DNA from 3 places in the Robertmurraya sp. GLU-23 genome. Region 2 is predicted to be linked to each of the others. Evidence: predicted binding sites of a transcription regulator. Region 2 holds the regulator's gene; each other region holds the start of a gene.

Region 1 (8,310 bases), on a different contig from region 2:
CCCAAGCTAAGTTTAAATATCTAGTTAGCCTTTTATGATATACCTGGTGCTTAAAGTGGTATTTAAGTGCCTGCTGCGACATTAACCGCATGTTGCTTTTATCTTCTTCTTCCTCTAACAAAAGATTCTCCATAAGAATATTACCTGGTCGTACATATACCTGTTCGAAGCCTAATGGCTCATCATTTTCGTAGTACATTTTGTAATCCCCGATATAGAAAAGACTTTTGACTTCCTCTGTTTCAGAGATGTTTAGGACAACACCTGTTTTGGGATCTACCTCTACATCCTCAACTTTCCTACCTAAACTTAAAGTCAGGCTAAAAAGCTTTGTTAACTCTTGCATCGCTTTAATTCTTTTTTGTTTATGATAAACCGGTGTACCATCTGCAAGGTGTTTATGAGGAGATTCTTGTCTGAACTGCAAGATATCATCAACCGTCAGGGAAATCATTCCTGAGCTATCTTTTTGCTTCTGCTCTGTCCATAATACACGCACGACATCGAAAACGTCCCCAGTGTATTCATCAAGGTCCATAATGGTCTTACTCATTAATAAATTCCATTCAATACTTTTACTCTCTTCTTTTTTGATAAAAGGAGTAAGTTTCCGCTTTTCAACGAGACTAACCATTCCCTCTTCGGGGTTTTCTATTTTGGACTGTGGATAGGGATATACTTCCGACTCTTGAAAGTTATCTCTCGCGATCGCTTCTTGAATTCTATAATTAAATACGTAATTTTTATCTAAAATAAATTCCTCGGACAAAATATCTTCGATTAGAACTTTATTGTTTGATCGGATTGCCATACGTTTTTTTCACCTCAAACAAGCTATTTCTCTTATTCTATCATGCTTGTAGCGATGTGTAATCGCTTTTGAATAGGGATATTCATCAGCTTCATTTCCTTATGAATCACTTTTTGAAATAGGACAACTTAGAGGATATAACAATTACATCCTCACTAAAAACACTGATATATAGCGTTTTTATTATATAGAAGAGTGATTCATAAGTAAGAGGATTTCTCTTATGAATCACTTTTGAAAAAAGGACAACTTAGAGGATATAACTACTAGTGATAATGGTATTTCTAAAAGTGAAACCCTTATATATCAAGGTTTCTCTAACTTTTCAGGTGATTCATAAACTTTTTCTGTTTTTTCATTATGAATCACTTTATAAAAAAGGACAACTTAGAGGATATTACCTAGTAACATTCATTCATTAACCCACTTAATCCCTTATATTTCAAGGCTTTTTCCGTTATCTAAAGTGATTCATAACCATTTTATCTATATTTCCTTATGAATCATTTTTAAAAAAAGGACAACTTAGAGGATGTAATATGAATCACTTGGGACAACTTAGAGGATATAAAAAATCGCCAATCTCCCATATTTCCCTATAAATCAACATTATCTTTACTCTTTTTGATTTTCGTTATGAATCACATAGGACAACTTGGAGGAAGTTAAAAAAATTGAAAATTTTACTAAACCCATTCGTATCAGTACTTCTAATGGTATATCAATATAAAGGTTTTCCTTTATGAATCATTCGGTTTGTTAGAATACAACTAGTATTTGTTACCAATATGTCGAAATTATAGCAATCTTACCAAAGGGAGGGGATACAATGACTACGATTAAAACCATTAACGGGAAAAAGTTCTTTCAAGATGGACTAACAAAACTGAAAGTAGAGCATGATTGTTATCCTCTCCCAGCTTCAGCTGTGTGTACTTATGTTTTATTTCATTTAGAGTGTGACGATTTAGGACGAGTACACGCTAACTCATTTTCTCTAACTAAATTCACGAAAATGACAGGGATTCCTTCCTCTACATTATATGGGGGGATGGAGGCCCTGTTTCAACGTGGTTTCATACAAGAGGTGATCGTTAAGAATCAACCATACTATGAAATTATCGGTTATTCAACATGGAACACTCCAGAATTTAATATACACTCAGGAAGAGAAGAAGGGTTAAATTACTTCCGTATTCCTTATAAAATTACGGAAGGCTCCGCTTTAAAGAGATTGGTATCTTCAAGAGATGCTGCAGGAATCATTATGCTCCTTGATCTCTTTAATGCTTTTACTCGATTAGTCAATCTAAAGGGGAAGAAAGCAGAAGAAGGGTTAACTCGTAGAATGGGTTACCTAAAGCAAAAAATGAAAAAAACTGCCCTTAAAATTAGACAATGGGCTGAAATTATTGAAGGTTTATTTACTTTTGAACCAGTAGGAGTAGCAGAACGAAGACCACGAAAAGACCGCTTAACTGTTCGAAAGCAAAATAACCCCGTACAAGTATTTATCGAAAAGTTCAAAGTCACGATTAATCCGTCTCTAATTGCTGAATTAGAAGATACATACGATACACAACAAGTAGAAGCCGCCGTAAGAAAAGAAGTATCATTCAAGCTTGTGGAAGAAGGTATTAAACATACTCAAAAGGATATTAGAGACATTCTTGGGTCTGTAAAACAAGAAGTGATCGATGTAATGAAATACTATAATGAATCAATTCCTAGAAGGAATAAAGTTATATTTGATGTATTTAATTCTGCCTTCGGACAATTCATTGATTTCTATAAAGATAAGAAGGAGAATGACCCCGAAAATCAAGTGCGGTCTATTGGAGCATTTATACGTAGCAGCTTGATTTCTTCGTTTGGACACTATGTAAACAACCCTAATCCTTATGGTGAAGTAGTAGAGGAAGCAATCTTCCACTATGCAAATGCAAATCGTAAGTATCCAAATTTTATACAAAAAATGAAATAAATTAGCTCTGTTAAAAAAATGTAGATTAACAGGGCTATTTCTCGTGTAGTTAAACCCTTCCTTTCTTTACAAAATCCAGGTTCATTCAGACAAAAATCAAACCACCTGAAACTTAATCTGTTTCAGGTGGTTTTTTCTAAAAATCACTATTCGGTTATCCACATGTGGATAAGTGTATATTCTGTTTCACTATTTCTTACTAAGTTAGTAAATTGGTAATGTACCTGTTTAAAAGTGGTTATTTTGCTGATAAAGATGTTTACAAATGAATTATCCGATTCTTTATTGGCATAAAGTACCGTGAAAATCAGTAACATCAAGGCTCCAAGCACCCTAATTAGTTCTCTATATTTTTAAATATTGTTTTTTTATATCTTATTCTGTACTTATATTATAAATACCTTAAATTTATACTCTTATTTATTTAAGTTATACAAAGTAAGTTGAAAATTAAAAATGGAACTGGAATTTTCTAATAAAAAAATTTGTCTTATATTAAAATCAATATAAGGTAGGGGAGTCAAACTTTAATCTCAGTAAAGCCTTAAATCAGTAATAACTCTCTCAGCATTTTAACTTTTCCTTTTCTATTTGAAACGTTTGCAAAAGGATAGGAGATTCTTTATCCGTACGAACTCTAAAGAGGTCCTAGAAATTAAGTTTCAAATAACCAAAAAATGATCCTTACACCAAGTAAGGATCATTTCACTTTAACAGCAATAATTTTAAATCCTGCTTTCTTTCTTCGTTTCTCCAATTCTTTTAGAGCCTTTATTTCCTTTTCCCTCTGTTTCTTACTCATCTTACACCCTCCAATAGAATTCCCTCTTAGTTAGTCCCATTATGAACAGATATGGCTAGAAATATACAAAAATAGTTCTAAACCTTGTCCCTTCATCCATATATATCTAGTAAAGAGTGGAAAAGTGGAAAAATGACCGAAAGTTACCTACTAAAATAGTGAGAGGTGGGGGAGAGGATGGACTACATTAATCCACTGTTCAATAATATCGAGATAGCAAATGAGAAGAAACCTCCTACACCAAGTCAGTCAAAAAGAACACCTTCAAAAAGGGCGATAAGATCAGATAAGTGTCACTCAATAAAATTCCCTGTTTCTCCAGTGATTCAAATGAAACTTAAAAGCTACCGTGCGGAAGCAGCAAGAATATATAAGTCTCAAAGAAAAGAGCCTCTTAGTCAGACGAAATTTAATACGCAATTGTTACGATTTGGACTTCGTAATGAGCATATTCTATCCTGGCAGCACGATTACAAAGATACCAAAGTCTATATGCACACGAACCTTCTTGAAACGGAGTATATAGAAATTGGAGGTCCTCATGGTCTGGCTATTCGTAAAAATCTTTCAGAACGTAAGGTTGTTTATCAGGTCATGCTTTCAATAATGAAGTGGTTAGAAGGAGGGGGAACGATTGAAAAAATCCTACAGTAACTTAAATGTGTTACAGGAGAGGTTATCGGGTAATACGGAAGAAAGAGGATTTTTTAGCTATTTCTTTAATAATAGACCAACTATCGAAGTGAAGGTACCTTACTATGAATATTTAAGAGGAGAAGTCTTCTGTGATGATCTTCGGGATAATTTTGAATCAGAGGTTCCCTTCCACTTTGATGCTTCTCATTTGATTTATCTCTTATACGAAGATTTTCTAAGACAAATTAAAATGGGAGCTAAGAATGAGCAAATAGCCAAATTTATCTTGGTGGGTAAACAGAATTACTTTCGTAAGAGGGTTCAAGAGAAACGGATCATGAAACCTATTTCTAAATACGTATTTGAATTTGAAACGGTGGAAGAAGAAGAAATAGAGGAAACACCTTCTGAGGACGCAAAAATGGCCTATATTACGATTCGGATGAAAAAATCCGAGCTACTAAGAGCGGAAGTGTTATTACACGATTTACAACCCTTTATGAGTTCTGGGGAAAGTGTAACCGTCGAAGAAGTCATTGCTATTGTGTTTCTTAATTTCATTGAGATGATTAAGAAGGAAGGTAACACATTGAAATTGCAAAAATCTATATTGACTCACCTTAAGTAATTTCAGTTTCAGACCAATTTGTATAGATTACGATAACATAAATATAAGCACCCTTTTAAATAGAGGGTGCTTACTTTAGTCTAGTTGCAATTCATAGCTGTACATTAAGTATATGACAAACCGTTTAGATTATTGCATGTATGCTTCAATTAATTCGAATATCAATAATGTTTTTTAGTTCAATCTGTGTCCATTGGTCAAAGGAATCCACTACACGTATGTACTTGCTATACTCATTCATGTAATGGATCGTACCTTTTGTTATCTCATATCGAGCCTTTTTGTAGAATGTTACGGTTGCCTCCAAGTTGAACTCCATGCAGTTACATATGGTCTGGTCCAACTTTTCAAGATGTTGTTCATCCAATTCTGGCATCTTCACATCGTCTTGCTCTTTGTACATCTGCTTAATACTGGCTATTTGTTCAGGCATGAATGCTACAGGTCTATACTTCATCAATCCACGATCCCTAAGCATAAAATCAACCTTTCTAATAAGAACATTTGTTCTCATATCTTATGCCTGAATTTCAAGTATTACAACAGAAATAAAAAATTATTTAATACTCAATTTATTTTTTCTGCGGAATATCAATCCAAAACCTCCTGAAACTCCGAACGATAATCCTAAAGCCACCGAAAAGGCAGTTAGTAGGTTAAATGAGGATTTAAACATAGCATTTGTAATAATCCCAATTAGAAAGAATATAAGAAATTTTATCAAAAATTTAAAAGTAAATTGTCTTAATTGCAAAGAATACACCTATCCTTTATATATTTCTTAATATAACTTGGCTAGAAGAGTAATAACAATAAAAACCAATGCTAATTTGACTCCTTGAATGACCGATTTCTTGCTCACTTTTTTCTCTTTATCCTTTACGGCTGCTAGGTCAATCCCAGACAGAATGGTACCAATGTATGCTAACCCTGCAAAACCTAATAGTTCATATTTATCTTCACTTACAACTATGGACCAATCCTTTATATAGCTGTATATCAAAAAAGCTCCAAAGACAGCTAACATATAAATGGTTGAGATTTTAGATAGCTTTTTCTTATCCATTTCATTGTTTCTCCTTTGTTAGACGAATATCCGATTATGCTCAAGGAATTCAAGAATAATATCCACACCTTCTTGATTGGTCGGTAAATTCATGGATGAAGTAGAGTAGATCACGAGAGGTAATCCTTCAGAATTCCGAACAGGTTTAAACTTATAGAATCTTTGTCCCACTTTCCCTTTAGGACCTTTTAGCGTTTTGCAATCTTCAAGAACGAAAAGGTTAGAATAGTGACTTAATATATCTATCCACGGTAGTCCGATTCCTAATATATGTCGTACCGCTCTTGTGGAAGCTATTTCTTCAAGTACTCTGATAGCATGTATAGTACTTGGTAAGTTGTATAAGGTCTCCCGGTCTTTTTTTGATACCTTCCATGAGTCTGAATGAAAAGGGAAAAACTCAATAGTATGTAAAAATCCAATGTCTTCACCAAGTAATTGGCGAACTTCTATTAATTTTCTACCTCTCCAATGTTTGTTCTTTCCTCCAAATACACGGTCGTATTCCCGTTCTTTCTGATGAAACACTTCCTTTGTCCAGATGTTGGTACAGTGACGCTCAACGATATTCAAATTCCATTGCTTTCTAGACTCTATCTCAGAATCAGAGGGGAATTGTTTTAACACATCCGAAGCGTTCAATGAACCAGGATTGATTAAAGGCACTAATACATCATTTTTCATATCTTCCTCAAAGTAACCATAGAAGGGTTGAGGAAAGTAATTTAAATTGAATTTTTCACGGGTCCGTATAGAAATCTCTTTAAAATCGTTATCCTCCGCTTGAAAGCTGGATAAGTCTTTTTGTTGCAAATACTGCTTTTTCCAATATGCGCTTAATTCCTGAATAGCGATTCTTTCCATAGGCTAACACTTCCTTGAAACAAAGAGATAAATGTAATCATAGATTACCAGTTCTTACTAGAAACGGCTATGAGAAATATGGGTAATTATCCCAAAAAAGGCAATAAATTTTTTCGTTATTGTGAAAATACGCAATATCGGAATTTTATTATTGGTAGCCTAATCTTAACCGATTGTTATGGAAACCATAAAATCCTGTTAATTCAATAGGAACCAAGGAGAGAACGAGAATGAAAAAAACAAAAAAGTTAATTATGACTGGGGTTATCGCAGGAGCTACCCTATTGCCGACGGCTGTGGGTGCAGCAACTCCAACTTTAAAGGACGCATTTATTAATTTCAATAACTACAAAAATTCTTATTCTAAGACATTAGCCACTAATACTGAAAATAAGATAAAAGCAAATAAAACGGTATTAAAAGAGTTAGATACCAAAGAATCAAGTTTAAATACAAGTACTAACAGCAAGATTAAAGAAGCTAACAATGAGATTGATAAAAAGATTAAATATTGGCAAGAAAAAGGGAAAAATAATACTGACCCAGTTAAACAAACTCAAATTCAGTATGAAATTAAACTTTTAGAAGCAGGAAGAAAACGAAAAGATACCGAGTTAAATCTTACTGAAAGACTTGAAGTTGAAAAGATTAATACTCAACGGAAAGTAATTCTAGAAGAGATTGAATCGTTAGAATCTAATCACACTGAAAATATTGGATTAATTTCAAAGGTATATAGCTTCTTCTCACCATTTAAACCAACAAAATAATAAGAAAAGCTCCTTTCACTGTGAATTTGCAGTAAAAGGAGCTTTTTTTACTTAATGGTTGATTTTAATAATGCGGACGAATACCTAATTTATTATAAAACTGATCAACGAAAGCCTTAGCAGTTTGATAAGACCATTCTGCACACCCACTACCAAGACATTTATCGGGATAAAAAGGGTTACCAGTACCTAAATATAGTTTACTCTCATCAAATTTTCCTCTTAATTCCTTTTCCACATCGTATATAGAACCTGGATCTTCAGAGGTAACCCATTCCGGTTTGTAATGAACTAACCTATTCCTTAGTTGTATTAATAACAAAGTATCCTCGAATAGTTGGTGGTCTATCTTCTCCTTACCAAGCACATTTAGAAATTCCATATATTTTGCTGATATTAGAGACATCTTTTCTGGTGGTTTGAGATTTCCTCTTTTAATCTTTCTCGCTAATATTTTAATCTCATCAACTTCTTCAATAGTTAGCGCTTGCCGTAATGTTGCAGTATCTCCATCAATAGCTTCAGCTAATAATTCATTGATATTTGATTCTAGAAAAGAGACTGAGGCAAAAATACATCCAGTTACATAAGAGAAATTTTGGTATGATTTGCTTGGAAATGAATTACCATCGAAATTATCCTCTAGCTTTCTACTTAATTTAGAAAAAAGTTTAGCTGACTTTAAATGACTAATAGATAGTGGTGTCCAAAGCATAGTGCCTTTTACAGCTATTGGATAATGTAAGTGA
Region 2 (8,310 bases):
AGTGGCGTTAGTCGGGTATACGAATGCAGGTAAATCGACATTATTCAATCGTTTAACAGAAGCGGATTCGTTTGAGGAAAATCAATTGTTTGCTACACTTGACCCGATGACGAGAAAAATGATTCTTCCAAGTGGATTTAGTACGTTACTAACAGATACGGTTGGATTTATTCAAGACCTTCCAACGACCTTGATTGCTGCCTTTCGATCAACATTAGAAGAAGTAAGAGAAGCTGATCTTCTTTTACACGTTGTTGATATGTCGAGTGCGGATTCATATCAGCATGAACAAACAGTACATAAGTTATTGGAGGATCTGGATATACAACAAATTCCTCAGTTAACCGTTTATAATAAGAGAGACTTGAAAAATCCTGACTTCGTTCCAACCGCTAAAACAGAAACACTGCAGATTTCAGCATTTAGCGAGGAAGATCGCTTTTTATTAAAGCAAAAAATAGAACAGGTGATTATTTCAGAAATGAAATTTTACCAAGTTGAGGTTCCTTCCACAGAAGGAAAACTGTTAGCCCAATTAAAAAATGACACCATTTTAAGGGAGTTAGCATTCGAGGAAGAAAAAGATATGTATCTGTGCAAAGGATATGTACTCAATGATCACCAAATATTAGGACAAATTAATCAATACAGTATTTAGTTAGGAGAACAACATGTATCAGCATTTCACATTTGGGGAAGCATTAAAGCCGATCGTTCGGCAGGTCGAAGAGCAAATTTTTACGAAGCATAAACAAATTGAAGAGACGGTGGAAGCGAATCAGTTTCGCGTTTTAGAAAGCTATCAGCGCCATCAAGTAAGTGATTCACACTTTATCCCTTCCACAGGATATGGATATGATGATATTGGTAGGGATACATTAGAGAAAATTTATGCCGATGTGTTAGGTGGAGAAGCAGGTCTAGTGCGTCCACAAATCATCTCCGGAACTCATGCAATTTCAATCGCTTTATTTGGTGTATTACGACCAGGAGATGAGCTGCTTTACATAACAGGAAAACCGTATGACACTTTGGAGGAAATTGTAGGGATTCGTGGGAATGGTGTAGGTTCCTTAAAGGAATTTGGAATATCTTATCAAACTGTAGATTTAAAAGAGGATGGACAGGTCAATTACGAACATGTAAAAACAATGATCAAGCCGAATACAAAAATGATCGGTATTCAACGTTCCAAAGGCTATGCAAACCGACCATCTTTTACCATCGATCAAATTGAAGACATGATTAAATTTGTTAAAAATATAAAAGAAGATGTTGTCGTATTTGTTGATAATTGTTATGGTGAGTTTGTAGAGTTATTAGAGCCTTGCCATGTTGGAGCTGACTTGATGGCAGGATCCTTAATTAAGAACCCAGGTGGTGGGCTTGCCAAAACTGGGGGTTATATCGTTGGAAAAGAAAAATATGTTGAAGCATGTTCCTATAGGATGACCTCACCGGGTATCGGAGCTGAAGCGGGTGCCTCTCTTTATAGCCTTCAAGAAATGTATCAAGGCTTCTTTTTGGCACCGCATGTGGTTGGACAAGCATTAAAGGGTGCTGTTTTTACCTCAGCTATGCTTGACAGATTAGGGATGAACACAAATCCAGCCTGGGATGCAGAACGGACAGATTTGATTCAATCGGTTCAATTTGATGACAAAGAGAAAATGATTGCCTTTTGCCAAGCCATTCAATTTGCTTCTCCTATTAATTCACATGTAACAGCATACCCAGCTTATATGCCTGGTTATGAAGATGATGTGATCATGGCTGCGGGAACATTTATACAAGGTGCAAGTATTGAATTAAGCGCCGATGGACCAATACGACCACCGTATGTTGCTTATATACAGGGAGGACTAACCTATTCACATGTGAAAATGGCCATACTGATCGCGTTAAACCGATTAGCTGAAAAACAACTAATTGATTTCAATTAAGTCGTAGATTTTATAGAGAGCTTTAATATTTCTCTTTTTCTACAAAAATTCCATGTTATATAAACTAACATTATGTTGACAGAAAAACTGACATTTCATATAATAAAAATATGAAAGAGAGAAATGGAGGGACAGCAAATGAGCGGAAGTGATATCCGTCGTTCCATGCCATTATTTCCAATTGGAATTGTGATGCAGCTTACAGAACTATCTGCAAGACAAATTCGATATTATGAAGAGCACCAATTGATCTCTCCGGCAAGAACTGAGGGAAACAGAAGAATGTTTTCTTTGAATGACATTGATCAGCTTTTAGAAATAAAAGATTTGATCGAGCAAGGTGTAAATCTTGCAGGAATTAAGCAAATTTTTTCTGTGAAAGAGCAACAGGTGCTATCAGAAGAAATAGTGAAGGAAGCAGAAAAAGCAAGACGTGATCTGTCCGATGATGAGTTACGTAAAATGTTGCGCTCAGAGCTTATGCATGCTGGCCGTTTTAATCGCTCGTCGTTGCGTCAAGGTGATATGTCACGCTTTTTCCATTAATAAAAAGAGATTTACTATTCAAGGGAGGAAACAAAATGGCTAAGTTTACAAGAGATGATATTACAAGAATGGCAGAAGAACAAAATGTTAAGTTTATTCGTCTGCAATTCACTGACATCTTAGGAACAATCAAAAACGTTGAGATTCCTATCAGTCAGCTTGAAAAAGCTTTAGACAACAAAATGATGTTTGACGGTTCTTCTATCGAAGGTTTCGTTCGTATCGAAGAGTCAGACATGTACTTATATCCAGACTTAGACACATGGGTAGTTTTCCCTTGGACAGCTGAAAAAGGTAAAGTGGCACGTTTAATCTGTGACATCTACAATCCAGATGGAACTCCATTCGCTGGTGACCCACGTAACAACTTAAGAAGAATTATTAAAGAAATGCAAGACTTAGGATTCTCAGATTTCAATCTTGGACCTGAGCCAGAATTCTTCTTATTCAAGCTTGACCAAGCTGGAGAGCCTACACTTGAATTAAACGACAACGGTGGATACTTTGACCTTGCTCCAACAGACCTTGGTGAAAACTGCCGTCGTGATATCGTGTTAGAGCTAGAAGAAATGGGCTTTGAAATTGAAGCGTCTCACCATGAGGTAGCTCCAGGACAACACGAAATCGACTTCAAATATGCTGATGCATTAAGTGCTTGTGACCAAATCCAAACGTTCAAGCTTGTTGTTAAAACAATTGCACGTAAGCACGGTCTACATGCTACATTCATGCCGAAGCCATTATTCGGAGTAAATGGTTCTGGAATGCACTGTAACGTTTCTTTATTCAAAGAAGGCAAGAATGCATTCTTCGATCCAACTGGAAACTTAGAACTAAGTGATACTGCTCGTCAGTTCATCGCTGGTATCATTAAGCATGCTCCAAACTTTACAGCTGTAACAAACCCAACTGTAAACTCTTATAAGCGTTTAGTACCTGGTTACGAAGCACCTTGCTATGTTGCATGGTCTGCTAGAAACCGTTCACCGCTAATCCGTATCCCTGCTTCTCGTGGAATTTCCACTCGTGTAGAAGTACGTAGCGTTGACCCAGCTGCTAACCCTTACTTAGCAATGGCTGTATTACTTGCTGCAGGACTTGACGGAGTGAAGAACTCTTTAACACCACCAGCTCCAGTTGACCGCAACATCTACGTTATGAACAAAGAAGAGCGTCAAGCTGTAGGTATCGAAGATCTACCAGCTACACTTGCTGCTGCTTTAGATAACTTAAAGTCAGACGAAACAATGGTTTATGCTCTTGGAGAGCATATCTTCGAACACTTCGTAGAAGCAAAAGAGATCGAGTGGGATATGTTCCGTACGCAAGTACATCCATGGGAAAGAGAACAATACATGTCAATGTATTAATCCGTTCATAGAAACCCTCAAACACTTTAATGTGTTTGAGGGTTTTTTGTATGTTGTTAATGGTGGAGGACGGTTATAAAACTAACTTGAAACGATTTAAGGCTCGTGAATAAAAATCTCAATTTTACTAAATAATACAACCAATTACAGTTATTTGAAGTTATGTTGCGGGGGAAAAATGATGACGTTTCAAGATGGTCTAAAGCGAGTCGAAAAAGGAACCGACTTAATTAAAGAGGGAAATCATCTTATTATAGATGCGACCATAAATGCCTTTTTTTTCACTTGGCAATGGTGGGTTGCGGTGTTAATGATCATTGTTCCATGGGCACTCTGGGCAATATTCCGTAAAAGGGAGAGCTCAGCACGATTGCTTTTTTCAGTATTTATCGTAATGATACTATCTACAACGATTGATGCGTTAGGAGTGGAACATGGAAGGTGGGTTTATCCAGTAAAAGCCATTCCAATTCCGACAATAAGTTATTCGCTTCGTTATTCTCTTATGCCGGTCCTTATTATGTTTTTCCTTCAATACAAACCGAACGTTAATCCATTTATAAAGGGAATCATTGTGGCTGGTATTAGTGCATACATTGGGATGCCGATGATGGCGATGATGGATATGTATAAGAAAATAGATTGGGCTTATACCTATTCATTCTTTATCATATTGTTCTTGTATCTTGTGGCTCATTGGTTTAGTCGAAGAAAGAGCTTTGAGCCATTGTGATAATAAGAAAAGCAAGCATCATTCGATGCTTGCTTTCACTAATTAATGAATATGACGATATACTCCAATAACTTTTCCAAGAATAGACACATTTCGTAGGATAATTGGTGCTAGGGATGAGTTCTCTGGCTGCAAACGAACATAATCCTTTTCTTTGAAGAACCTCTTCACTGTTGCTTCATCTTCCTCAGTCATGGCAACAACGATATCACCGTTATTCGCTGTTTGCTGCTGCTTCACAATCACGTAATCACCATCAAGGATACCAGCCTCAATCATACTGTCTCCCATAACCTCAAGCATAAATACTTGTTCATCCGCAGGGGCAAGACGTTCTGGGAGAGGAAAATACTCTTCCACATTCTCGATTGCAGTTATAGGTATACCCGCAGTTACTTTTCCGACTACAGGAACGTTAACAATATTATATTTTGGTATATTACTTACTACCTCATCAAGATCCAGAATTTCAATTGCTCGTGGCTTTGTAGGGTCTCTGCGGATATACCCTTTACTTTCAAGTCTAGCTAAGTGGCCGTGTACGGTTGAACTTGACGCTAAACCAACAGCTTCGCCAATTTCACGAACGGAAGGCGGATAGCCCTTTTGTTTAACTTCTTCTTTTATATATTCTAGTATATCTACCTGACGTTTTGATAGTTTTGTCATACTTACCGCCCCTCATTGGTTAATCTTGACTTTATTATAGCATGTTCTACCAGTGCATACAAACATAAGTTCGAATAATCGTTGACACAAAACAGATGTTCGGTCTATAATATAAATATAAATACGAACATACATTCTAATAGAGGTGTTTTACATGAAAAATTTATGGAACAAATACTCATATGCTATTATTCTAGTTGTCTTATCTATCCTATCGTCTATTATTTTAGTAATTTCTAATGATGAATCAGTTGAGGAAAAATATATGGCTGTAACAATTAATGAAGGGGAAACACTTTGGGATCTTTGTAAGGACTATGCAGATAAACATGCATTATCTGAAACAGAGTTTGTTTCCTGGGTGGAAGAAATCAATGATATTAATGGAAATGTATTATTAGTAGGAGATAAGATCTATATCCCTGTTGAATTAAACGATTCCACTGTTACTCAGCTAGCATCGAAATAGGAGGGATTATGAAGGCAATTATCTATTGTAGAGTTAGTACTGAAAAAGAATCACAGTACTCTTCTCTAAAAAGGCAGGAAGAAGAACTATTGAAGCTATCACAACAACACGGAATGGAAGTTGTTGAAGTGATAAAAGAACAGGCGAGTGGATATGACTTTGACAGAGAAGGTATTTTGCTCCTGCTGTCACGATTAAAGGAAGAGAAAGTAGAAGCTGTCCTAATTCAGGATGAAACGAGACTTGGTAGAGGAAATGCCAAAATTGCTTTGCTTCATTGTATACTTAAGGATAACATCAAACTTTTCAGTGTATCACATAATGGTGAGTTACAATTGTCCGAATCGGATTCTATGGTTTTGCAAATTGTAAGTATGGTAGAAGAATATCAGCGAAAGCTTCATAATAGTAAAATTAAAAGAGGAATGAACAGAGCTGTTCAAAACGGTTACAGACCAGAGAAAAATCTGAAAAACAAAGGTGTTCATGCCGGGAGAGAACGTATTGAAGTACCGATAACAGAGATTGTACGGTTACGAAACAATGATTTAACATTCTCTGAAATCGCTGCTACTTTAAGAGGGTTTGGTTATGATATTTCAAAAGCTACAGTAAATCGGAGATATCTTGAATACATAGAAGAGCTAAAACATCAAAAAAATATCTCACTAAATGCCAACAAGTCATAAAAATCGTTGGCATTTTTTGTTATTCGTACCTCTTTACGCTTCTTCCTTGTCAAAGACTATAACTTTTAGTAACATGATTTCTATTAGTAAAACTAAAAGAGAAGGAGCAAAGAGATGCTACCGAAGGGAAAAATGGCTAGAATCAATGAACTAGCAAAAAAAGCAAAAGCTGATGGATTAACTGAGACGGAAGCAAAGGAGCAGTCAAAGCTTCGTAGTGAATATTTACAAACATTTCGATCATCTATGCTAGGAACGCTCCAAGGTGTAAAAATTGTTGATCCTTTGGGTGATGATGTTACACCTGAAAAGCTCAAGAGATTGAAAAATAGTAAAAAACTACATTAATCCACTAAATTTATTTACCAAAAAATGATAGAAAACACTGAAAATTAAAAAATATATGTTTTTTTTCTAAATTTATTAAGGCAATCTGTTGTATAAATAATAGAGCAGATATAATATTAAAAAGTGGGATTATTGAGATAAAGAATAGGAAGGGTTGAAAAAATGTTTGAACAAAAAGATGTACTAGCAATTAACGCAATACGTACTTTATCAATTGATGCAATTGAAAAAGCTAATTCCGGCCATCCAGGTATGCCGATGGGGGCTGCTCCAATGGCTTACACTCTGTGGTCACGTTTTATGAATCATAACCCTAAAAACCCAGAGTGGTTTAACCGTGATCGTTTTGTTTTATCTGCAGGGCATGGTTCTGCATTGCTGTATAGTCTTCTTCACTTATCAGGTTATGGCGTAACAATGGATGATCTTAAGAGTTTCCGTCAATGGGGAAGTAAAACTCCTGGTCACCCTGAATTTGGACATACCCCAGGTGTAGATGCAACGACTGGCCCACTAGGACAGGGGATTGCAATGGCAGTAGGTATGGCAATGGCTGAAAGACATTTAGCAGCCACTTATAATAAAGGCAACTACAATGTAGTAGATCATTATACATATAGTATTTGTGGTGACGGTGACTTGATGGAAGGTGTTTCTGCTGAAGCTGCTTCACTAGCAGGACACTTAAAACTTGGTCGCTTAGTTGTATTATACGATTCAAATGATATCTCTCTTGATGGTGACTTAGATCGTTCATTCTCTGAAAGTGTTGCAAAACGCTTTGAGTCATATGGTTGGCAATATCTTCGTGTAGAGGATGGAAATAATCTTGAGGAAATTGCAAAAGCAATTGAAGAAGCTCAAGGTGATCAAAATCGTCCTACACTAATTGAAGTAAAAACAGTAATCGGATACGGTTCTCCAAACAAATCAGGTAAATCAGATGTTCATGGTGCCCCACTTGGAGCTAACGAATTAAAGTTAACAAAAGAAGCTTACCAATGGACATTTGAAGAAGATTTCCATGTTCCTTCAGATGTATACGACACATTCAACAAATACATTGTGGAAACTGGTGCAAAGAAAGAAAATGAGTGGAACGACCTTTTCGATTCTTATAAAAATGAGTATCCTGAGCTTGCTCAACAGTTAACATCTGCTATTAACGGTGAGCTTCCAGAAGGTTGGGACAAGGACCTTCCTGTTTATCCTGAAGGAAAAGCACTTGCTAGCCGTGCATCATCAGGTGAAGCACTAAATGCTATCGCTAAGAACACTCCTTCGTTTATCGGGGGCTCAGCTGACCTAGCTGGTTCTAATAAAACAATGATTAAAGGAGTAGGCGATTTTACTCCTGAATCGTTTGAAGGTAAGAACATTTGGTTTGGAGTTCGTGAATTTGCGATGGGTGCTGCGTTAAATGGTATGGCTCTACATGGTGGAGTAAAGGTATTTGGAGGAACATTCTTTGTATTCTCTGACTATTTACGTCCAGCAATCAGATTAGCTGCATTAATGGGGCTTCCTGTAACGTATGTGTTTA
Region 3 (8,310 bases), on a different contig from region 2:
GATTGGAATTCTTCTCCATACAAATCCTTGCTTGTCTCCTCAGACAGCTTAGTTGTTCGATTTTCATAAGTTAAGCTAGAAAGTACTTTCCTTACCTCTCTTTGAAAATGGGGTTTTGACTGGTAATAGTTATACACATCCCACCATAAGTCGTAGATAGGGTAATTTCTTTTCTTTAACTGAAGCTGGGAGGTTAAATAAGCTAGAGCCGTATTTTCATGGGCAACAAATTTTAATTGATCCAACTCACCAAGCTCGGAAGGCTCCGACATAAACGATCGTGCTTCACTATCTGGGAACATATCAACCATTCTCTTAATATATGGTGAGGCAATTAATGCCTTTCCTTCAGAATTTGCTAGTGGATAAGAAACATACAAGCGCTCAGACGGAGTGGTAAAAGCCTTGTAGGCGATAAACTCCTCATCCAATAAGCGGGTTTTACTGCTCGCAGCAATCTTTATACCATTTAGTAATAACTGCTCCCGATCTTCATCAGCAAATATACCCTCCTCCGAAAATTTAGCAGGTAGAACCCCTTCTGTTATTCCGATAATAAAAGCTACTTTCACATCGGTTAGACGGGATTTTTCCAAATCTGCACCTAACACTTGATCCATTGCCGGGGGTACTAAAGAGAACTGCAGTGCTTCTAATCCTGCATCCAAAATATTTGAAAACTGCTTTGGAGAGACTTTTTCATCCCCTAACATTTCAACAAACTGATCTAAAAGTTCAATCACACTGTTCCATGCTTGATCATGCTCTCTTGCTTTTGTTAATTCTCCCTTTTCCTCTTCAGCTATTTTCCATCGCTCAAGCTTTGCAGGGATTTCTAATTCCTCAAGATACAGAAAAACTGCCTCCGCTAATTTGCTTCCATTCTCAGCTTTTTTCAATCTTCTCGATAAGCGAAGGATCGGTGCTGAGATCAATAGTCTGAGCTCGTTTAATTTTTGCTCAAAGTTTTTTTCCTTATCCGTTTGGGCAACAGATTCTAATTCAAGTCCCCTCATTCGGCGATATACCCAACGATCACGCCTTGTCCACTTATCTCCTTGAATTCCAAACGCGAGGACAAAATTTTCAAGCTGATCCATTTGCTCTCGCATTTTATTTGAATCGATATGAAGTGGATAAAGAAGCTCTGTTTTCACTGCTCGAAATACAGGTTCATACCGCCAGTATCCGTTGATCACTTCAAGCGTGGAGCGAATAAGTTCAATAACAGGATGTTGAAGCATCGTGCGTTTTTGATCCACAAAGAAAGGAATTTCGTAATCATCGAAGACCGTTTCAATTAAATCTTTGTATTCATGACCATTTCTCATCATAATGGCAATGTCTTTGTATCGATAATTCTTTGTTCGAACAAGTGATAGAATTTCGCGTGCAATTCCTTCAATTTCCGCTCGACGATTAACGGCTTGTCCAATCGTAACAGCCGTTTCCCCTTTAAATACATTCGTAGGACGCGTATCAAAAAATGTTTCCAAATGTTTGAGTGATGGATGCTGCCATCTTTTTTGCTCAGATAAAACCGTTTCTCTTATTTCTAATTTTTCTACTCTAGCAATCTCATAAAAACTTTGACACGTCTCTGCATTCATACGAAATAAATGCAATTCATCTGGATATTTTTCATTGTACGGCTCATCTAGAGTTAGAGTGATCGTTACTTTTTTACAATGCTTCATGAGCTGACTTATGATGGAATACTCTTGAGGCGTAAAACTGTAAAATCCATCAATATATATTTCTGCATCCTTAAGATACTGTGATAACGGAATTTTTTCAGCCAATAATTTAAAATAATCCTCAGAGTCCACGTATGAACCAAAAAGGGCATCTTCAAAATGTTTATAAATCAACTCAAGATCATGTAGTTTATCACGAAGGACTTTATTCATTTGCTCAGATTGCTGCTGTATAAACAACTCTTCTGGTCTGACTAAATATCTTTTAAATTCAATTAACATTTGTTCGAGCTGCTGGATAAACCCATTTTTGTCAGCTGATAGATTAAAGAGCTTTAATTCTGCCTTTCTCTCCTCAACAATTTTACGAATCAACATATTAATACCAACACTATTTAAATGGTACCGGGTATTCCCCCCCGTTTCCTGTAACACTCGCCACGCTAGTCTTGAAAAACTAAAAACCTGAGTTCGAATCATTCCCCCAAGCCCAGGTGTTGTAATCAATTTATATTCAGAAGAAAATGTCATTTGGTCAGGTACTAAGTAAACAATTGGATCTCCGACTGGACGTTCTAGCATTTCTTCTCTAATTTCATCTAAACAAAATTGCGTTTTTCCTGTTCCAGATCTCCCGATAACTAAGTGAACTGCCATAAGAAAACCTCCCTCGTACGTACGTTCCTTCTCTATCCTATTATCTTACCATAGGTACTCCCGGAAATAGGGCAATAACCTTCTAACCGCGAATGAATTTTCTTTCCAGTTTTAAAATCGAAAGCCAGAAATAAAATAGGCCAACCGATATGGTTGACCTTTATATCTTGGTTGTCACGCCTTGCGATCAAGTAACGCCAACCATGGATACCTATTTTTTTAGAAGACGATAGATAAAATGAGCCACTCCATGTTCATGATTTTCAAGAGTTACCTCATGTGCTTTTTCTTTTACTGCATCATCTGCATTTCCCATGGCAGCACTTCTTCCTACCATCGTTAACATGGATATATCATTGTAATTATCTCCCACTGCTGCCATTTTTAGAAGTGGAATTTGTATGATTTCTCCTAATTTTTCTAAAGCCTTTCCTTTTGAGGAGTTTTCATGTATAAATTCAAAATTATGTTTACCCGACGAAACCATATTCAATCCTTTTAATCCTCGGAAGTTTTCTTTTCCTCTTTTTAATTTTTCATCATGAAAGGAAAAGGCAAGAATATTATAAATGTCTGCATCTTTACTAATGATATCTTGATAGGAGGGGACAAATTCAAATCCCGTTTGACTGTACTGAGTCGCTAATGCCCGCTGTATATCCTCTTCTTTGACAGAGGGATTTTCCGTTCTCAGTTTTTCTGCTTCCATTGATAGTAGTTCTCTCCCATGCTGTGGTGTAAGCAAAGTATTGTCAGCAAACACTTCATAATAGAAGCCTTCATCCTCTAGCCATTTCAAGATTGGTTCTGCTGCATCTTTATCAATGGGAACCGAGTGAACTTTTTCCCCGTTCGGGTGATGAATGGTTGATCCATTCGCAGAAATGATCCATGGAGTAATCGGAAAGTTACATTCATTAAGAATGTTTTTTACATCGTGATAAGATCGTCCTGTTGCAATTACGACCATTACTCCTTGATTATGGGCAAAAGTCAGTGCCTCCATGTTTTCAGCACTGATGGTATTTTCGTGGCTCAACAATGTACCATCTAAGTCAATTGCGATTAGATTAGTCATTTTCTTCCTCCCCCTCGCCAGCTATGACTAACTCTACACCTTTCTCTTGTAAGAGTTGTATAAAGTCACCACTAGGCATACGATTCGTGATTAGTACATCTATATCTGTAAAACTTCCAAATTGAAAGAAACCATTGACTCCAAATTTTGTATGATCTGCTAATACAATTACTTGTCTAGCCTGCTGCATCATTTTTTTCTTTAACATCCCATCCTCTTCATGAGCACTTGTCAAACCCGTTTCGGATATACCCACTGCTCCAATAAAAGCTTTATCAACAGAATACTGGGCCAATTTTTCAATCGCCTGTGATCCAAACAAATAACGGTGCTTTTTGTGCAGCTCTCCTCCAACGAGATGAATGGAGACAAGTGGATGTTTGGATAAAATTTCTGCAGAGTTAATGGAATTGGTAATAATCGTACAATCCATATTTTCTACATGCTCGGCACATGCTTGAACTGTAGTCGAAGCATCCAAAATGATGGCATCTCCTGTTTTTAGGAATGTAGCAGCTTTTTCCCCAATCACCTGCTTTTCACTAGAAACCACCTTTAAACGATGGTTATAGTCCATTACCATCTGATGTTCGGTTGGAAGTAATGCTCCTCCTCTTGTCCGGATAATTCGCCCTTCCTCTTCAAGGCGAACCAAGTCTCTTCTAGCGGTATCTCTTGAAACCTCTAGTTCTGAACAAATTTCTTCCACAGTAATCCGTTTATGTTCTTTTAAATAACTAAGAATAGCTACTAAACGTTCTTCTTGATACATATTTTTTCATCTCTCATTAATTATTTATAAGTAATTATAAGTAATTTTGCCATAAAACTCAATATTTTTAAGTAATATCAATTAAAATTAAGTAATTGGGCAGAATATATTACAAATGGAATTTTATTCCTACTTTGAATATCATTCACTTTCCACATACTATCCATAAAGAAAATCGGATAGGAGATACTGCATGAAGAGCATCGTAGTTAATGATGAACGTATCTGTTATGAAGATATTGGTGAAGGCATTCCTATTATTTTTCTCCATCCTCCAGGCATGGGAAGGAAGGTTTTTAACAAGCAAAAAGCTTTATCGAAGCATTTCCGCATTATTTTGCCTGATTTACCTGGACATGGGGACAGTTCATTCAATGTAGAAAAAGAAGTGTCCGTTGAACGATTTGGCGAGGATATCATTGAGTTAATGGATCAGTTGACTATTACTGCGGCTGTTATTTTTGGTTATTCCTCTGGTGGAGCAATTGCCCAATATTTAGCTATACATCATCCAAGCAGAGTCCACACCCTCATATTATCCGGAGGTTATCCTATTGTTGATCATTGGATGATAAAAAATGAGCATCGCTTGGGTGTGTTTATTGCAAAAAATAGTAAAAAGTTTTTATCTACTAGCCTTGCCATAGCTCACACAAAAGATAAACAACTTCGCCGTGATTTAAAAGAGCATATGCTTAAAGCAAACCCTAACGTCTGGTCAAAATACTACTATGATGTTATGCATTTTAACTGCAAAGATGATTTAGCAAAAATTACTGCACCTGTTCTGCTAATGTACGGAAGCAAATCCGATTCGTTTAATACGTACATTAAAACGTATAAAAAAGAGCTGGCTGATGTCGAGATCTTTGTTATTAAAGGAGAATCGCACCAACTGCCAACCAGACAACCTAGTTATGTTAATCAGATCATTACGGGTTATTTACTGAATAGGCAGTAGGTGAGGAATGGGAAGCAGTGTGGCTGCGGTTCTATTTGACCGTACTTTTTGGGAGTTTGTTTAGGAGGGCAATTAAGGCCTCCCTCTCTTCCCATCCATTCGCTTTTACACGAAAGTTACTCGGAAAAGATCACAAAAAAACTAGCCCAAATATTTGGACTAGCCCCTTAGTTACATCATGATTCCCCCGTCAACATGTAGAACCGTCCCATTCACATAGTTGGATTCATCTGATGCTAAGAATAGGTAAGCATTCGCAATATCTTCCGGATTTCCCAGTCGACCAAGTGGGACCATCATCTTCATTTGCTCTAATACTTTTTCCGGTACCTTGGCTGTCATTCCTGTAGCGATAAAGCCTGGTGCCACTGCGTTTACATTGATTCCTTTTCGCCCAAGTTCCTTGGCCCATGTTTTTGTCATACCAACCACGCCTGCTTTGGTGGCAGCATAATTAGTTTGACCAACATTTCCGTATACTCCAGATACGGACGATGTGTTAATGATTCTCCCTTTTCCGTTAGAAACTAAAATAGGAAGTACTGCTTGAGTACAATGAAATACCCCAGTTAAATTTACATCAAGCACTTGTTGAAAATCTTCAACCGCTAACTTTGACAGCATCGCATCACGAGTAATTCCAGCATTATTCACTAAAATATCAATTCCACCAAACCGACCAACTACTTCCTCCACCATTATATTTACACTATCACGATCAGCCACATTTACTTGAAAAAAAGCCACTTGATACCCCTTTGCCCTTAATTCCTCTGTCTTTGTTTCTCCTAAACTGGCATCGTAATCCGCTAAAGCCACCTTTGCTCCTTCTTTCGCAAACAAACTCGCTGCCGCAAAGCCAATTCCATTGGCCGCCCCTGTAATGATTGCTACTTTCCCCTGTAATCTCATACTTTTCCTCCTCAGTTTAAAAACTCTATTTTTTTATGGTATCGCTTTCATTTTATTCGTGAGCTTTGCCCGCCGAATTAGCCCTTCCTTTACGGCAGGGGGAATTAGTTTTGTTTGTATAACAGGGGCAAACCTTTTCATCTTCATCCCTCCTTTTTATGGACTAACGGTCCTTTATTTTGATCTTTTCCGGCTCACTTACTCTCGTTTCAACACGATTGAGACGGGCCTCAATCCTTTTTCCTATAAACCAAAGCAAGACAATAACAAAACCTACGATTGCTGTACGGACAGGTTGAGTAATCAAGGAATGTATATCATATCCAACAAAGCTAATCGTAAAAATCATCACCATTTTCCCGGTCAAAACAGCTAGCATATATTGAGCAATACTTATTTTAGATAGACCAGCTACAATGTTCACAACAGCTGATGGTGTAAAAGGAAAGCATAAAAGTAAGAACAGTGGGCCAAATCCATGGTTCTCCACCCAAACCATTAGTTTTTGTACTTGAGGATGCTTTTTTAAAAAGTTTAATATTCTCTTTTGACCAAACTTCCTAACCAAGAGAAAAACAATTAATGCTCCACCGGATGCACCTATCCAAGAAAATAAAAATCCAAACCATAACCCAAATGCACTCGCATTTGCCATCACAAAAAGGAAAAGTGGTAAAAACGGAAGGAACGCTTCTAGTAATGGAAGTAATATTCCCGGCAGTGGGCCAAAGGAACGGTATTTTTCTATTAATTCCATAATATTTTCAAGAGTAAACCAAGCCTTGATTAATTCTACATCCATTACTTAATCTCCTCACGTAAATAAGCTGCATATTATTCTAACATGGTCCTTTTTTTCATATTGTACACCTCCTAATTGAAAAAGAGAACGGATTCGCCCATTTTATGGCAAAAATACCCACAGGACTTGTTTCCCATGGGTAATTACTAGTTTATTGATTATATTCTTTAAACCATCCAAGAATATGGTTTAATCTCTCGATTCTTAAATTGGGCTTCCCGCTTCTTGATAACTCATGATTCGATTCTGGGAAACGGACAAATTTCGTTTCTTTTTTACGATGCTTTAATGCAATGTATAACTGCTCAGCCTGTTCGATTGGACAACGATAATCCTTTTCACTATGTAGAATAAGGAGAGGTGTTTCAATCTTTTTTACATAGGCGAGTGGGGAATGCTTCCACAATGTATCAAAGTCCTCAAGCTCCGCTTTTATTTGCCATGTGTTAAAATAATACCCAATATCACTTACTCCGTAAAAGCTAATCCAGTTCGAAATCGAGCGCTGCGTCACTGCCGCCTTAAAGCGGTTCGTGTGTCCAACAATCCAGTTTGTCATAAAGCCACCATAACTCCCGCCGGTAACCCCCAATTTATTTTCATCAATATAGTCAAACTTTTTCAATGCATAATCGACCGCATCCATTAAATCTCCATAATCTCTTCCACCATAATCCCCACGAACTGCATCAACAAATGACTGACCGTACCCGTGACTACCTCTTGGATTAATAAATAAAACCGCATATCCAGCTGCAGCTAGCATTTGAAATTCATGAAAATACGTATTGGCATACATGGCGTGAGGTCCACCGTGAATTTCTAAAATACACGGATACTTTTCACCTTCATTGAATGAAGCAGGCTTCATGACCCAACCATGTAACTGCCAGTCATCTGTAGACGTAAATTCAATTTCTTCCACTTCCGCGAGGACGACGTCTTCAAGAAATTCTTTATTTACACTTGTCAATTGCTTTAGCTCTCCCGTTGGTACATCTAGCAAGTAAAGATCTCCTGGCTCCGTTGGTTTACTGATTGCAACGACTGCTCGATTCACTTGTCCACCCGTAGTTGCACCGTATACATGCTGCTTATCAAGCAATGCTGGATACAGCTCACCTTCTACGGAACCGTAGTATAGAACTGTATTTCCATGATCGGTTGCCAAGAAATAAAAACTCGTACTGTTTTCCCCCCAAAGCAAGCCTGGAGTGACTACTCCTTGATGAAAATCTCCGATTGCGAAGTCTCCGACAAGCAGGTCTGTGCTCTCCGTTATGCAAGATAATGTTTCTCCTTCAACATCATAAATCCAAAGCTTAGTCAAAGTTGCATTCTCAAATTCTCTTTCGTGACCAAACAGTCCAATATATTTTCCATCCGGGGAAAAGCTAGCACTGCCAAAATAACCTGCACCTTCTGTCACTT

The links. Region 2 encodes LexA, which represses DNA repair genes until DNA is damaged. Its sites were predicted from a motif close to CGAACATATGTTCG; they were not measured.
Region 1: a site for LexA is predicted at 5,359-5,372, ahead of ACVBAX_RS21565 (YolD-like family protein). Genes of this name have one in related genera too.
Region 3: a site for LexA is predicted at 2,444-2,457, ahead of addB (helicase-exonuclease AddAB subunit AddB). Genes of this name have one in related genera too.

The regions. Positions count from the first base shown of each region.
Region 1 is NZ_JBRKCV010000019.1:46,115-54,424, forward strand. It holds gene ACVBAX_RS21545 (hypothetical protein) at 1-811, opposite strand, end outside; gene ACVBAX_RS21550 (hypothetical protein) at 1,641-2,795, shown strand; gene ACVBAX_RS21555 (hypothetical protein) at 3,775-4,251, shown strand; gene ACVBAX_RS21560 (hypothetical protein) at 4,232-4,861, shown strand; gene ACVBAX_RS21565 (YolD-like family protein) at 5,007-5,318, opposite strand; gene ACVBAX_RS21570 (hypothetical protein) at 5,643-5,927, opposite strand; gene ACVBAX_RS21575 (hypothetical protein) at 5,946-6,791, opposite strand; gene ACVBAX_RS21580 (hypothetical protein) at 7,022-7,561, shown strand; gene ACVBAX_RS21585 (hypothetical protein) at 7,626-8,276, opposite strand.
Region 2 is NZ_JBRKCV010000002.1:363,257-371,566, forward strand. It holds gene hflX (GTPase HflX) at 1-658, shown strand, start outside; gene ACVBAX_RS06140 (methionine gamma-lyase family protein) at 672-1,943, shown strand; gene ACVBAX_RS06145 (MerR family transcriptional regulator) at 2,082-2,489, shown strand; gene glnA (type I glutamate--ammonia ligase) at 2,525-3,859, shown strand; gene ACVBAX_RS06155 (CBO0543 family protein) at 4,038-4,592, shown strand; gene lexA (transcriptional repressor LexA) at 4,635-5,261, opposite strand; gene yneA (cell division suppressor protein YneA) at 5,416-5,730, shown strand; gene ACVBAX_RS06170 (YneB family resolvase-like protein) at 5,739-6,419, shown strand; gene ACVBAX_RS06175 (DUF896 domain-containing protein) at 6,534-6,767, shown strand; gene tkt (transketolase) at 6,930-8,310, shown strand, end outside.
Region 3 is NZ_JBRKCV010000005.1:179,177-187,486, forward strand. It holds gene addB (helicase-exonuclease AddAB subunit AddB) at 1-2,354, opposite strand, end outside; gene ACVBAX_RS11240 (Cof-type HAD-IIB family hydrolase) at 2,566-3,432, opposite strand; gene ACVBAX_RS11245 (DeoR/GlpR family DNA-binding transcription regulator) at 3,425-4,204, opposite strand; gene ACVBAX_RS11250 (alpha/beta fold hydrolase) at 4,398-5,165, shown strand; gene fabG (3-oxoacyl-ACP reductase FabG) at 5,337-6,077, opposite strand; gene ACVBAX_RS11260 (TVP38/TMEM64 family protein) at 6,241-6,879, opposite strand; gene ACVBAX_RS11265 (S9 family peptidase) at 7,031-8,310, opposite strand, start outside.